One region of the Pseudescherichia sp. genome, then DNA from elsewhere that is predicted to be linked to it. Evidence: predicted binding sites of a transcription regulator. Region 1 holds the regulator's gene; the other holds the start of a gene.
The links. The regulator PurR, encoded in region 1, represses purine synthesis genes. The targets are predictions, from matches to a motif close to CANGCAAACGTTTGCNTG.
Positions count from the first base shown of each region.

Region 1 (7,575 bases):
CCAATAAAGCCAAACACCATGCCGGGCTTGGTCTTTGCCAGACCTTCGCACTGATTACGTGCTACCTGGAAGAAGAGGTAACCCGGTGCGCCGCACAGCAGGGCGCGAAGATAGCGTACGGCTTTGTCCGCCAGCTCCGGATCAATATTATGCATAGCATGAATAATATGCCCGGCATTCCAGAGGACAATCATAATTAACACCGAGACGAAGCCCGCCAGCCAGAACCCCTGACGCACCTGTTGGGCAATGCGATCGCGACGGCCCGAACCGTTAAGCTGGGCGATAACCGGCGTCAGGGCCAGCAGCAGGCCGTGGCCAAAGAGAATGGCCGGAAGCCAGATAGAGGTGCCGATCGCCACCGCCGCCATGTCGGTGGCGCTGTAGCCCCCCGCCATGACCGTATCAACAAATCCCATCGCGGTTTGCGCTATCTGCGCAAGGATCACTGGGATAGCCAACGCCAGCAGCTGGCGTGCTTCGATATAATACTTCTGCACGGAAACACCTGTATATTGTTGTTATTGGTAAGCATGAAAAAGCCGCCTTAACTGGCAGCAAGAAGAGATTGCAGGATAAATAGCCAGACCATTGTAACGGGGAACGGCGAATATGCCAGAGAAAAAACAGCCTGGGCGGGTGCAGCGCTGGCAACCTCTTTTTCCACCTGTTATTGTGCAATTATCAAAACGGCTTGCGCCGAATTAATGGTTACAGGAGTTGTAGGCATGTTTACTGGTATTGTACAGGGCACGGCAAAAATCGTGTCCATTGATGAAAAACCCAACTTCCGCACCCACGTCGTCCAGCTGCCTGAGTCGATGCTGCCGGGGCTGGAGACCGGCGCGTCTGTGGCGCATAACGGCTGCTGTCTGACCGTCACCAGCATCAATGGCCCGCTGGTCAGCTTTGACCTGATGAAAGAGACGCTGCGTATTACCAACCTGGGCGAACTGAGCGTAGGCGGCGAGGTGAACGTTGAACGTGCGGCGAAGTTTAGCGATGAGATCGGCGGCCATCTGATGTCGGGGCATATTATTACGACCGCAGAGGTGGTGAAAATTCTGACCTCAGAAAATAACCGCCAAATCTGGTTTAAAGTTCAGGACGCCAACCTGATGAAATATATTCTTTATAAAGGCTATGTTGGCGTGGATGGTATTAGCCTGACGGTGGGTGAGGTGACGCCGACGCGTTTCTGTGTGCATCTGATCCCTGAAACGCTGGAGCGCACTACGCTGGGCAATAAGAAGCTGGGGCATAAGGTGAATATCGAGATCGACCCGCAGACCCAGGCCATTGTGGATACGGTTGAGCGCGTGCTGGCGAGCCGTGAAGCGGCGATGATTGCCGCCTCGGTCAGCGGCAGCGAAGAGTAATTAAATAAAAAACCCCGGCCTGCCGGGGTTTTTATTAGCATCGGTCAGCGCGCCACGCGCAGGCCGTTTTCGACACCGCGGCTGAACACGACCTGCCAAAGCTGGATATCCCGGGCACGAAAGGCACCTGCGCAGGCGTTCAGATAGTAGCTGAACATGCGCTTAAAGCGTTCAGAGTAGTTATCGGCAATGTCCGGCCATGCGGCCAGAAAACGCTCGTGCCAGGCCATCAGCGTAGTATCGTAATCAGCGCCAAAGTTATGCCAGTCCTCCATGATAAAATGGGGCTCGCTGGCATTCGCAATCTGGCGCACTGACGGCAGGCATCCGTTGGGGAAGATATACTTATCTATCCACGGGTCTACGTGATGGTCGGTTTTTTTCGAACCAATGGTGTGGAGCAGGAACAGTCCGTCGGGCCGGAGGTTGCGATCGACCACCTCAAAGTAGGTGGCATAGTTTTTCGGCCCCACGTGCTCAAACATGCCAACGGAGACGACACGGTCAAACTGATCCTTAAGATCGCGATAGTCCTGGAGCAGAATAGTTACATCCAGCCCTTCGCAGCGCGCCTGGGCCATCTTTTGCTGCTCTGCTGAAATGGTCACCCCGGTCACGCTGACGCCGTAGTTTTTGGCCATAAAGTACGCCAGACCACCCCAGCCGCAGCCAATATCCAGCACACGCATGCCGGGCTGCAGCTGCAATTTTTCGCAGATTAGCCGCAGTTTTGCCTGCTGCGCCTCCTCCAGCGTCTGCGCCTCTTTCCAGTAAGCGCAAGAGTACTGCATATAGGGATCAAGCATGCGGCTGAAGAGATCGTTGCCGAGATCGTAATGCTCTTTACCGACTATCCAGGCGCGTTTCTGGCTTTGCAGGTTGAGTACCCGCGCCGCCGCAATCCTTAGCGTATCTTTAACGTGGCGCGGCATCTGGTTTTCCAGCCCGGCGCGAAGCACCTTGCTAAAAAATATATCCAGCCGTTCGCACTCCCACCAGCCGTCCATATAGCTTTCGCCCAGCCCGAGTGAGCCCTCTTTTAGGACGCGCTTAAAAAAACGGGGGTTTTTTACCCGGATATCCGATGGGGCAGTGCCGTTGATAGCGATGCCCGCGCGGCTTAACAGTTCGTTTGCGATACGGAACCAGTTATCGCTCTGTATGTTGACTTCTTCTATACACGATGAACTCATAGCTTCTCCATCACCCTATGTGATCAGAACCTTCAAACAGCGTAGACGCTTTTAATGGTTTGTGAGAAATCCCACGGAACGGGCCGTGAGCTTGATATCCGACGTAGAACAGAGGAAGGGAGATAGCCCTTGCCGAAAATGCCGTCCGTGGGAGAACAGGCGCGATCCTGCGCCTGTGAAAACATACTTATTTTTGTTAATAAAAATTATCGAAATGAGTATAGGCCGCAAAAACGGGTCGTTCAACCTATTATGGTTAGTTAACTAATTATTTTGCTGCTTGTTTTTGTCCCCAATAGCCCAGTCCGGCCAGCAAAACAGTCAGCAGCATAACGCTGGTTGTGGTAAGCAGAGGCGTAGCGATGAGCGTTGAGACCAGCAGACTGGCTAAAAAGCAGAGACCCAGCTGGAGGGTATTTTGTAGCGCCGCTGCACGTCCCGCCCCCTGAGGAAACGGGCTCAGCGCCTGGGCCACCACAATCGGATAGATTGCACCGTTAGCCATCGCCATCACGCAGAACGGAACCAGCAGCAGCGTCAATGAGACCTGTGGCAGGAAGGCCACCAGCCAGACGGCAACCACGCTCAGCGCATAGCCAGCCAGCAGCCAGGGCAGCAGACGCGGCCCCTGCCAGCGCTGAAGGGCTGCCCGACAGCCATAGCCTCCCACCAGAAAAGCGATGGTTTGCGGGACATAGCTCAGGCCAATCGCCGCGGGGCCATAGCCCAGAGCACTGAGAATAAACGGCGAACCGGTAAGCCAGGCGAAAAAGCTGGCTGAGCAGGCGGCGTAGATGGTGACGTTTCCGCAGTAAAAGCGAGAGCGTAACAGCAGCCCGAAGGTAACGGGTGTCGTTTGCGGATGATACTTTTTTACCGGTTTTTTAAGGCGAAGTGCGGGCAGCATCAGCAGCAGCGTGATAACAAACAGCACCATAAAGATGTTCTGCCAGTGGGAGTGGGCGAGGATCCAGCTTCCCAGCAGCGGCGCGAGGGCGGGGGAGAGCCCAACCAGCGGCATAATAGTGGCAAAAATACGGTTAACCCGCTGAGCCGGATAGTAGTCCGTTACCAGCGTCTGCCAGGTGACCGCGGCGGCACATACCCCCACGGCCTGAACAAAACGCAGTATCAGCAGCATGGTGCCGTCGCGCACCCATAGCATGCCGATGCAGCCAAAAGCAAACAGTCCCAGCCCGCAGAGGAGGACCAGCCTGCGGCCAAAGCGATCGGAGAGCGGGCCCCATATCAGCTGGGCAAGGGCAAAGCCGGCCAGAAACAGGCTAAGGCTGGCACTTACTGCCGATGCAGGGGTATTAAGATCCTGCTGAATAGCCGTAAACGCCGGCAGGTACATATCCGTTGCCAGAAAGCCCAGCACGCTCAATCCCGCTAGCCAGACTAAAAATCCTTTACCAGGTAACATCATCTTTCCTTCTTATTCTCTTTCACGATAGAGGTTAAACAGTGCAGATCACAAAGCGGCAAAGTGTAGGCAGTGCATTACCGGTTGTGAAACGGTAATATTTGCGCAGTGCATTCAAATTTTTTGCAGGCAGAATATGTGGTCAGATTACTCCCTTGACGTCGTAGATACCGTGGCTCGTACCGGAAGCTTTAGCGCCGCTGCTCAGGAGCTGCACCGGGTTCCCTCCGCCATCAGCTACACGGTACGACAGCTTGAAGCGTGGCTGGCCGTGCCGCTGTTTGAACGACGGCACCGGGACGTGGTGTTAACCCCGGCAGGAAGCTGGTTTTTGCAGGAGGGGCGTTCTGTCATCAAAAAAATGCAGGTCACCCGACAGCAGTGCCAGCAGATAGCTAACGGCTGGCGTGGCCAGCTTGCTATCGCCGTGGATAATATCGTCCGGCCCGAGCGCACCCGGCAGATGATTGTCGACTTCTATCGTCATTTTTCAGACGTTGAGCTGCTGGTGCAAAAAGAGGTGTTTAACGGCGTCTGGGATGCGCTGGCCGATGGGCGCGTGGAGCTGGCTATCGGTGCGACCCAGGCCATACCGGTGGGTGGGCGCTTTGCTTTTCGCGATATGGGCATGCTCAACTGGCGCTGCGTCGTGGCCGCTCATCACCCGCTGGCGGGTATGGATGGCCCGCTGAGCGACGATCTCCTGCGCGGCTGGCCGTCACTGGTATGGGAGGATACCTCCCGGCTACTGCCCAAACGCATCACATGGCTGCTGGACAACCAGCGGCGAATGGTGGTGCCGGACTGGACCTCCTCCGCCGAGTGCCTGAGCGCCGGGCTATGCATCGGCATGGTGCCAGGCCATTTTGCCAGGCCGTGGCTCGATCGCGGTGAGTGGGTGGAGCTGCAGCTGGAGGAGCCGTTTCCGGATGCGGCCTGCTGCCTGACCTGGCAGCAAAATGATAACTCGCCCGCGCTGGGCTGGCTGCTGGACTATTTAGGGGATAGCGAAACGCTTAATCGGGAGTGGCTGCGGGAGCCAGTGTAAACGGCTCCCGAGGCGTTGATCGGCGGCGGATGCTTAACGACGATAGTCGCGGAAGGGGCCGTCGGCCACCGAGCGGCGCTCGATCAGCCGGGGATGAACCTCAATCGACTGCGACTCTTCACGCTTGTTGACGATGCGGTCCATCAGCATATTGAATGCGGTTTCACCCAGCGAATCTTTAGGCTGGTGGATGGTCGTCAGTGCAGGGGTGAAGAAGCGAGCGTTACGCACGTTATCATACCCAATCAGCGATACATCCTGCGGCACGCGCAGGCCCATCTCGTCGACGGCGCAGAGCGCGCCCATCGCCATCACATCGCCGCCGCAGAACACGGCAGTAGGGCGATGCGGCTGGGAGAGGATCTGCTGCATCGCGCGGTAGCCGGACTCAGGTTCAAAGTCGCCCTGCACAATCCAGTTTTCCGGTACGTTAATCAGCGCCTCTTCCATCGCTTTCATAAAGCCGGCCAGGCGGCCTGCGCCGGTATTACGCTCGAGCGGGCCGGGGATCACACCGATTTCGCGGTGGCCGCGTTCGACCAGGTAGCGGCCAGCCATATAGCCACCCTCAAAGGCATTATCGATGACCGAGTCGGTGAAGTCGGCTTTTGCCTCACCCCAGTCCATCACCACCATAGGGATATGGCGATACTCCTCCAGCATGCTAAGCAGCGGGGCAGGGTATTCAGAGCACATTACCAGCAGGCCATCGACGCGCTTCTGCGCCATCATCGACAGATAGGCACGCTGCTTCTCGAGGTTGTTCCAGGCGTTACCCAAAATCAGGGTGTAGCCTTTCTGGAAACAGTTCTTCTCTACTGCCTCGATAATCTCAGCAAAATAGGGCGCTTCGCTGCTGGTCGCCAGCAGGCCAATCGATTTGGTATGGTTAACCTTCAGGCTGCGAGCCACGGCGCTGGGTGAATAGTGCAGCTCTTTAATGGCTGCCCACACTGCGTTACGCGTCTCTTCTGCAACAAAACGCGTTTTGTTAATTACATGTGATACGGTTGTGGTGGAAACGTTTGCTCGTTTCGCTACGTCTTTTATAGTTGCCATTCAATGTCACTCCAAACCACGACGTAAGCTCCTGAAAATAGTGTAGGTAAACGTTTGCCTCTACTCAGCCTGCACGCAACTTTTGGGGATGCGATTCGCCGGGAAAACGACACGGAACGTCAGGAGGGGTCTATGGCCGGTACGCGAATAAATTTAGCGTGGAATTTTGTCTTATCTTGATGAAAAGGGGAAGCGTTAAAACGCATATCACCCCAAATCAAAGAAGATTTTTGCCCATAAATGTGTAAAAATGCGCAAGCTCACTTTTTGTGGGGTAATTAGAATGGAGAGAAATTGATGAGTGCAGATCTGAAGTTTTCCCTGATGACGACCGTTGTTGTGCTGGGCCTGATTGTTGCTGGTGCGCTGACCGCTGCGTTAAATTGATTTAGCATGAGGGAGAGCCCTCTCCCTCTGTTTCGGCATCCCCTCTGGCGCCGCGTTAATTGTTATCAAAATGGCAATAAACTTTTGTTAGTTTGATAACTTCTGTTTTTTTGTGATAAATGTCATGCTTTTGACTTCTGTGACAGTGTCGCCTGATCGACACGGCAATTCTGGAGTCAAAATATGAAAATTAACTTTCCCCTGCTGGCCCTGGCGATTGGGGCATTTGGCATCGGGACCACCGAGTTCTCCCCGATGGGCCTGCTGCCAACTATCGCCCGCGGAGTAGATGTCTCTATTCCGGCAGCGGGAATGCTCATCAGCGCCTACGCCATTGGCGTCATGGTGGGTGCGCCGCTGATGACGCTGCTGCTCTCCCATCGTGCTCGCCGTAGCGCGCTGATCTTCCTGATGGCAATCTTTACCCTGGGCAACGTGCTGTCCGCACTCTCTCCCGACTACACCACCCTGATGCTTTCGCGCATCATCACCAGCCTTAACCACGGTGCCTTCTTTGGCCTGGGGTCGGTCGTGGCAGCCAGCGTCGTGCCGAAAGAGAAGCAGGCCAGCGCGGTGGCCACCATGTTTATGGGGCTGACCATCGCGAATATCGGCGGCGTACCGGCGGCAACGTGGCTGGGTGAAACCATCGGCTGGCGCATGTCGTTTCTCGCCACCGCGGGCCTTGGCGTGATCTCGATGCTGAGCCTCTTCTTCTCCCTGCCAAAAGGCAGCGCCGGAGAGCGTCCGGAGGTGCGTAAAGAGCTGGCCGTGCTGGTGCGTCCGCAGGTGCTGTCAGCTTTACTGACCACCGTGCTGGGCGCAGGGGCAATGTTTACGCTCTATACCTACATCGCCCCGGTATTGCATGAGATTACCCATGCTACGCCGCTGTTTGTTACCGCGATGCTGGTCCTGATTGGGGTGGGCTTCTCCATCGGCAACTACCTGGGCGGCAAGCTGGCGGATCGCTCTGTAACCGGCACCCTAAAAGGCTTTTTCCTGCTGCTGATCGTTATCATGCTGGCAATCCCGCTGCTGGCGCGTAACGAGCTGGGTGCGGCGGTGAGCATGGTCATCTGG
Region 1 is NZ_DAMBWA010000005.1:261,251-268,825, forward strand. Features, by position in the region: gene mdtK (MdtK family multidrug efflux MATE transporter) at 1-500, opposite strand, end outside; gene RTX96_RS09820 (riboflavin synthase subunit alpha) at 729-1,379, shown strand; gene cfa (cyclopropane fatty acyl phospholipid synthase) at 1,424-2,572, opposite strand; gene punC (purine nucleoside transporter PunC) at 2,841-3,998, opposite strand; gene punR (DNA-binding transcriptional activator PunR) at 4,135-5,046, shown strand; gene purR (HTH-type transcriptional repressor PurR) at 5,080-6,105, opposite strand; gene RTX96_RS09845 (YnhF family membrane protein) at 6,403-6,492, shown strand; gene RTX96_RS09850 (MFS transporter) at 6,676-7,575, shown strand, end outside.

Region 2 (7,575 bases), 240 kb from region 1:
CCGGGAAAGTGTTTTTACGGCTGTAGCGGCCATCGGCCTGATACCAGGCAAACACCTTGCGTACCGGCTGAATGGGCAGGGAAGGTAGCAGCTGCTTCACCCACGTCCCGGCGCTGACCAGCAGCTTCGTCCCCTGATACTCACCGTCGGCTGTTTCTACGGTCACGCCGTCATCATGGTGATGGATAGCCGTTACCGGACAGTTAAACAGCTGCGCGCAGCCAGCTTCCCGGGCAAGACGGATCCAGGTTTTTATCGCCAGCTCGCTCTTCAGCACGCCGGAGTTGGCCTCAAACAGGGCGATATAGTCATCAGGCACGCGAAATTCAGGCCAGCGCGCCATCAACGCGGCGGCATCAAGCTGCTCAACGTTAAGGTTGAACTGCTGCGCGCTTTGCGCAACGTTACGCAGAAAGTCAGAGTCGGCAGGACCGATATTAACAACGCCGCTGCGAATAAAGACCTCTTCGCCGCTCTCCGCTGCCAGCTGCTCCCACAGGGCCTGCGCCCGAAGCACCAGCGGGACATACTTCTCGCCTTCGCCATAGGCGTGGCGGATTAGCCGCGTATCGCCATGATGGCTGCCCTGCTGGTGGGGCGGCATATGGGCATCAGTCATCAGCACCTTTAGCCCTGCGCGGGTAGCATAATAGCCCGCTGCCGCGCCGACTGAACCGCTGCCGATTATAATGAGATCGTATTTCATAAGGCTCTCCTGACAAAAACTGTGCTCAGGAGAGTAATTAACCCGCCGACGTTATACAAGTTACAAATAAATAAGGCACCCTATGGGTGCCTTTCGGTTGAAAAATGAGCATTCATTAATGCCGCCTGTACTCGTTTTCCTGGTAGTCGCCAGATTCAATCTTGGCAATGCCGGCTTCTAAAATCGATATAAATTGACGAGCAACGTCGGTCGTTAACCACAGAGTCTGTCCGACCTCAGTGTCGTCACGGTCGGCGTGATTTGGGGTCTGGTAGTGCAGGCGCAGCATCAGCGCATCGTAACTGTCTACGGTGCTGATGTCCCACCCTACGAGCGGATGGGTTTGAATGACTTCATTATTTTTTACCATTTTAACCCCCTAAATGCGTGTTTAAAGACAACGACTCTTGAGGTTCAATGCGTGTTTATTGAAGCAACTTAAGTATATCAATAATTAAGGAGATTGTACTAATAAAAAAACAGGGGTCAGTTTTTCTGAAATTTCTTAGAATTTTTTGAACAAGAAAAGCTCAAATTACGGCTTATTTATTACGGGGATAAGCGGCACCATCAGAATAATGCCTAAAAGCGAAAAAAAGCCGGGGCGACCCGGCAAAAGCACAATAGGGTAACAACCATTAATCTTGTGTAAACCAGTCGTCAGCGCTCTCCCAGGTTTGCTGGAGGATCTCGCTAACGCGTTCTTTATCCCCTTTGCCACCGCCGAGAACCGACAGATTGTTGGCGGCTGCATAGCGGACAGTCACTTTGCCTTCGGTATCGGGATAGTCGCTCTGCAGACGGCGGGAGAGTTCGCTTGCCAGCGCGTCAATGGCGCCCGGCGGTAAAGGTGTTGTTTTAGCGATGGTCACTTCGATGCGCATGATTGCCCCCTGGATGATGCACTGTGTTTTTATACAGTATAGGCGAAGAACTTACAACAGGGGGCAGACTATTTTTTAGCGACGGATCCGCCAGTTAACCTGCTCACCTGCCAGGAAAGGGATCAGGGTGTCATCACTCAGAGCGATGCTTTCCGGCACCTGCTCCTCATCGCGTACCAGCTCCACATAGCCTTCGTTGACCGGCAGGCCATAGAAGCGCGGGCCGTTAAGCGAGCAGAAGGCTTCAAAGTGCGCCAGGGCGTTCATCTCTTCGAAGACGGTGGCATAGCTGGCTAGCGCCGTTGGCGCGTTGAAGCAGCCTGCGCAGCCGCAGCTGGTCTCTTTACGCAGGCGCGCATGCGGGGCGGAGTCGGTGCCAAGGAAAGCACGCTCGAAGCCGCTGGCGACCAGCTCGCGCAGCGCCTGCTGATGGACGTTACGCTTGAGGATCGGCAGGCAGTAGAGATGTGGGCGCACGCCGCCCACCAGCATATGGTTACGGTTGAACATCAGATGCTGCGGAGTGATGGTGGCCGCCAGCAGCTCGTTGCCCTCGCGCACGTAGTCGGCCGCATCTTTGGTGGTGATGTGCTCAAACACCACCTTCAGCGCTGGCAGGCGCTGACGCAGCGGCTCCATTACTGTCTCGATAAAACGTGCCTCGCGATCGAAAATATCGATCTCGGCGTGGGTGACTTCGCCATGTACCAGCAACGGCATACCCAGCGTCTGCATCCGTTCCAGCACAGGCATAATAGCGTCAATGCTGGTCACCCCGTGGCTGGAGTTAGTCGTAGCATTGGCGGGATAGAGCTTGGCAGCAGTAAAGACCCCTTCGCGAAAGCCGCGCTCGACCTCGTTGGGATCCAGCGAGTCGGTGAGGTAGCAGGTCATCAGCGGGGTAAAGTCGTGGCCTGCCGGGACGGCATCAAGGATGCGCTGGCGGTAGGCAAGAGCGGCATCAACGGTGGTCACCGGCGGTGCCAGGTTCGGCATTACGATAGCGCGGCCATAGGTTTCACTGGTGTAGGGCACGACAGTCTTCAACATATCGCCGTCGCGCAGATGTACGTGCCAGTCGTCAGGGCGGCGAATTTTTAAAACCTGGGGTTGTGCTGTCATGATAGTGCTCCGGCTAAAGTAAAGTCAGTGATGGCTGGTTTTATGCCGGGCACTAAGCATAGGCGTAAACGTTTTCGTTTGCACCTCTTTCCTGATTGCAGGGCAAAAAATGCTGACGGCCGCCCAATCAGTTAACGAACGGAATAACGATCTCGCCCGCTTTGATCTCCAGCCCTTTAGCATACTTTTTCGCCAGCGCTTCGCCTTTGCTGCTGTCCTCGCTCAGAACATACGCGGGTTGCTGGTTAAAGTAGTTCTGCAGGGTCTGGTTCAGATAGGGGAGCAGGGTTTGCACGACCGGCTGCATCTTCTGCGGCATCACCGAGGCGTCTACCACCTCCATCTGCTGAAGAAAAATCGCGCCTTTCTCTTTATTAAAGACCGGCAGCGCCTTGAGCTTCAGCTTGACGGTGGCTTGCTGGCTACCAAACAGCGAGTTCAGATCGAGCCCGGCATCCCCGGAGAGCGTCACTTTGTTAGGCTCTTCACGGCCAATGGCGCTGACCAGGTTATTTAGCACGATATGCGCATCCGCTACCCCCGGCAGGCCAATATCGCGGGAGAAGTTATTGTGTTTTTGCAGCGCCTGGTTGATCTCCTGCTCACTCACAGTGTATTGGGTGAGCTGGTTGCAGCCTGCCAGCAGCCCGCCTGCGATAAGGGCTGCGGCAAATAAAATCTTCTTCATGGGATCCCTCAATAGCTGTCCATAGATGCCATCGTGACATAAAGCAGTCTGGCGTGCCAGCGGGAGGCGTAACAGCAGAAAAGGCTGAAAGCGGTGGCGGAAACCTGCGCTTCCGCCGAACCAGGGGCTAAATCGCGATGGAAGAGAGGAGGTTAATTTGCGTCTGCTTGGCCATATTGTCGCGATAGTCAGCGACGCGCGTTGGCCAGACAATACCGGGCACAATCGTCAGGTTACGCAGCAGCGGGAAGAGGTGGATATCATCCTCAGAGAGCTCGCCGTTCACCGCGTTGGGCTGGACGATATGCTTATCCAGATCGCGCAGGTCGTCGCTGATTTTTTTTACCAGACCCGGCGTATGGGCCAGATGCTCGCTAAAGTCGCCGATAGCCGCCTCTTTTTTCTTGGTGAAGTAAGCGCGCGCTTCCGGCGTCGCAAACTCATCAAACGGCGCTTTGGCAAAGCGTGGGATCAGCAGGCGATTGGTGTACTCGTTGACCTTGCGCAGCCATGCCTCAATGGCTGGTTTACGTGCGCCGGTCAGCAGCGGTTCGCCATCGAGCTGGTCAACGTATTTCACAATGTCCAGACTCTCAGCCATGTAGCGGCTGTCATCTTTTTGCAGGATCGGCGCCATCTTCTGACCGATCATGCGGGTAGGCGTGGCCTCATCATCATTGAGCAATACGTTGAGTTCAACTGGCAGATTCTTCAGGCCGAAGATCATACGGGCTTTCAGGCAGTACGGGCAGTGGTCGTAAATATAGAGCTTCACGTTTCCCCTCCAGGTGATGGTTGTCCGTAACCACCAGTATGGAAGAGAAAAAAGCGCCTTTCAAATCAGGCCTCCGGCTCGAGTATCCCCGTCTGGGTATGGCGGGGGCTAAACTGCCACCAGAGCGCAAAGAGAGTGATGAGGCCAATAGCTGACAGCATCACCCACGGCAGTTCGGGCTGGCTGAAGGCTTTTCCGGCGTCAAACAGCCAGCCGCCCCCGGCATAGCCAAGGAAACCGCCGAAGGCGAGACCCAGGCGGCTAAAGCCCATATAGCTGCCCCGCGCCCTGGCGTCCGCCAACTCGGCGCTCAGGGTTTCGCGCGCCGGTTCGGCAATAATCGAGCCGATATAGAACGTGCAAATTAATGTAAAGAGCTGCTGCAGCGAGCTGACAAGGCCAATCGGCAGCAGGCTGAAGGTCATAAACAGCAGGCCAGCCATCAGACGCTGCTCCAGGCGGAAGCGCTTTTCGCTCCAGCGGGCGAGGGGGTAGAGCAGCGTCAGCGACAGGCTCGCCTCAATGGCATACATCCACTTCACCGCCGCCGGCGAGCCAGCGATGTCGTTAACCATGATCGGCAGCATCAGCATCACCTGCACGGCCAGCATGTAGTAGCCGGTTAAGGTGAGTACGTAGGTCACGAAGCGTTTGTCACGCATCACCCGGCTGAGTCCCTCCCGCACCGGCGTTTTCACCGTCGAGAGCTTCCAGGCCGGCAGCAGCCAGGCGTTGAAGGCGGCGCAGAGCACAAAGATCACCGCCCCGGTGGCGCACACCAGGCGGAAATCATACTGCAACAGCCAGCTGCCGAGCAGGGCGCCGATGACTGCCCCGGCGCTGTCCTGCATCATCAGCAATGAGAAGAAACGTCCGCGCAGGTGCGGGCGGATCAGCTTGACCACCAGCGCCGAGCGCGGCGGATCGAACAGGGTGCCGCCGAGGCCCGAGAGGATGCATGAGCTCCAGAGCAGCCACGGCTCCTGCGCCACGGCCATCGTGGCGAACCCAGCGGCCCGCATCAGCATACCGGTGACGATCATCGGTTTGGCGCCGAAGCGGTCGGCGATAGCACCCCCGAAGATCCCCAGCCCCTGCTGGATAAGCTGGCGCAGGCCAAGGGCAATGCCCACCATCAGGGCCGCCCAGCCGAGCTGGTCAACAAAGCGAATGGAGATAAGCGGGAAGACAACAAAAAAACCCAGCACAACCAGCATATTATCGATGAGCAGGAAATATTTACCCAGGCGCCTGGCCTGCGATACGCGGGACATCTCCCCTCCTGGGAATGTCAAAATAGTTACCCTGCTATTTTGCGTGGTTGCTGGCCGTTTTCCCACCGCTGCGGCGACGATATTTTTTTATCAAAGCAACGCTTTGATTGATGCTCTTTATCGTAATAGTGGCCTGGCGCAGGTATAGTTATCCGCAGGGGTAACAAGTCGTATTGACAGGAGTGGTGATGAATGTTCGGCTATCGTAACAACGTTCCAAAAGCGCGCTTGACGACGGACCGGCTGGTGGTGCGTTTAGTGCATGAGCGCGATGCATGGCGTCTGGCAGACTACTACGCAGAAAACCGCCAGTTTTTAAAACCCTGGGAGCCAATACGCGATGAGAGCCACTGCTATCCTTCCGGCTGGCAGGCGCGTCTCAGCATGATTAACGAATTTCATAAGCAGGGAAGCGCCTTCTACTTTGCGCTGTTCGATCCCGACGAAAAAGAGATCATGGGCGTCGCCAACTTCTCCAACGTGGTGCGCGGCTCGTTTCACGCCTGCTATCTGGGCTACTCTATCGGACAGAAGTGGCAGGGGCAGGGGCTGATGTTTGAGGCGCTGACCGCCGCCATCCGCTATATGCAGCGCACCCAGCATATCCACCGCATTATGGCCAACTACATGCCGCACAACCAGCGCAGCGGCGGCCTGCTGGCGCGGCTGGGCTTTGAAAAAGAGGGCTATGCCAAAGCCTATCTGCTGATCGACGGCGAGTGGCGCGATCATGTGCTGACGGCGCTGACCACCCAGGAGTGGACCGCAGGCCGCAATTAAGGAAAGAAGAAAATGAAAATCCTGTTAAGCCCCGCCGAAGCGCGGATTATTGGCTGCCTGCTGGAGAAGCAGGTGACGACGCCGGAGCAGTATCCTCTCTCTTTGAACGCAGTGGTCAGCGCCTGCAATCAGAAAACCAACCGTGAACCCGTTATGTCGCTGGGCGACGCCGAGGTGCAGGATCTCCTCGACGCGCTGGTTAAGCGCCACTATCTGCGCAACGTAAGCGGCTTCGGCAACCGCGTGACAAAATACGAGCAGCGCTTTTGTAACTCCGAGTTTGGCAACCTCAAGCTCAGCAGCGGCGAGACGGCGCTTGTCACTACGCTGCTGCTTCGCGGTGCGCAGACGCCGGGCGAGCTACGCATGCGGGCGGCGAGAATGCATGAGTTTGCCGACGTGCCGGAGGTCGAAAAGACCTTAGACACGCTGGCGGCGCGGGAGGATGGGCCCTTTGTGGTTCGCCTGCCGCGCGAGCCGGGCAAGCGTGAAAGCCGCTACATGCATCTGTTTAGCGGCGAGGCGGCTCCGGAGGCTACCCCCGCAGAGCACGGCGACGCACAGCCAGACGATCTCGCGGCGCGGGTAACGGTGCTGGAGAGCGAGGTCGCCGAACTGAAGCAGCGTCTCGATTCGCTGCTGGCAAACCTGGGAGATTAACCATGACACAGTTACGCATAGGCGTAGTGGGGCTGGGCGGCATTGCCCAGAAGGCCTGGCTGCCGGTGCTGGGAGCCGCTACCGACTGGACGCTACAGGCTGCCTGGTCGCCGTCGCGGGAAAAAGCGTTAGGCATTTGCCAGCGCTGGCGGGTGCCCTACGCAGGATCGCTGCCGGAGCTGGCCGCCCAGTGCGATGCGGTGTTTGTCCACACCTCCACGGCCTCGCACTACGCGGTAGTGAGCGAGCTTTTAAACGCGGGGGTACACGTCTGCGTCGATAAGCCGCTGGCGGAGAATCTTGCCGATGCCGAGCGGCTGGTGGCGCTGGCCGCGCGTAAAAAACTGATCCTGATGGTAGGCTTCAACCGTCGCTTCGCGCCGCTCTATCGCGATCTGAAAATCCGGCTCGCCAATGGGGCATCGCTGCGCATGGATAAGCACCGTAGCGACAGCGTTGGGCCGCACGATCTGCGCTTCACGCTGCTGGATGACTACCTCCACGTGGTGGACACCGCCCTGTGGCTGGCGGGGGGCGAAGGCCAGTTTAACGGCGGCACGCTGATCGCTAACGACGACGGGGCGATGATCTACGCCGAGCACCACTTTAGCCACGACGCGCTACAGATCACCACCAGCATGCACCGCCGGGCTGGCAGCCAGCGCGAGTGGGTGCAGGCAGTGACC
Region 2 is NZ_DAMBWA010000005.1:22,423-29,997, forward strand. Features, by position in the region: gene solA (N-methyl-L-tryptophan oxidase) at 1-706, opposite strand, end outside; gene bssS (biofilm formation regulator BssS) at 822-1,076, opposite strand; gene dinI (DNA damage-inducible protein I) at 1,345-1,590, opposite strand; gene pyrC (dihydroorotase) at 1,666-2,712, opposite strand; gene RTX96_RS08540 (lipoprotein) at 2,840-3,400, opposite strand; gene grxB (glutaredoxin 2) at 3,528-4,175, opposite strand; gene mdtH (multidrug efflux MFS transporter MdtH) at 4,241-5,449, opposite strand; gene rimJ (ribosomal protein S5-alanine N-acetyltransferase) at 5,642-6,229, shown strand; gene RTX96_RS08560 (YceH family protein) at 6,242-6,889, shown strand; gene RTX96_RS08565 (Gfo/Idh/MocA family oxidoreductase) at 6,892-7,575, shown strand, end outside.
Region 2: the regulator PurR is predicted to act here: its motif matches at 2,774-2,791, upstream of pyrC (dihydroorotase).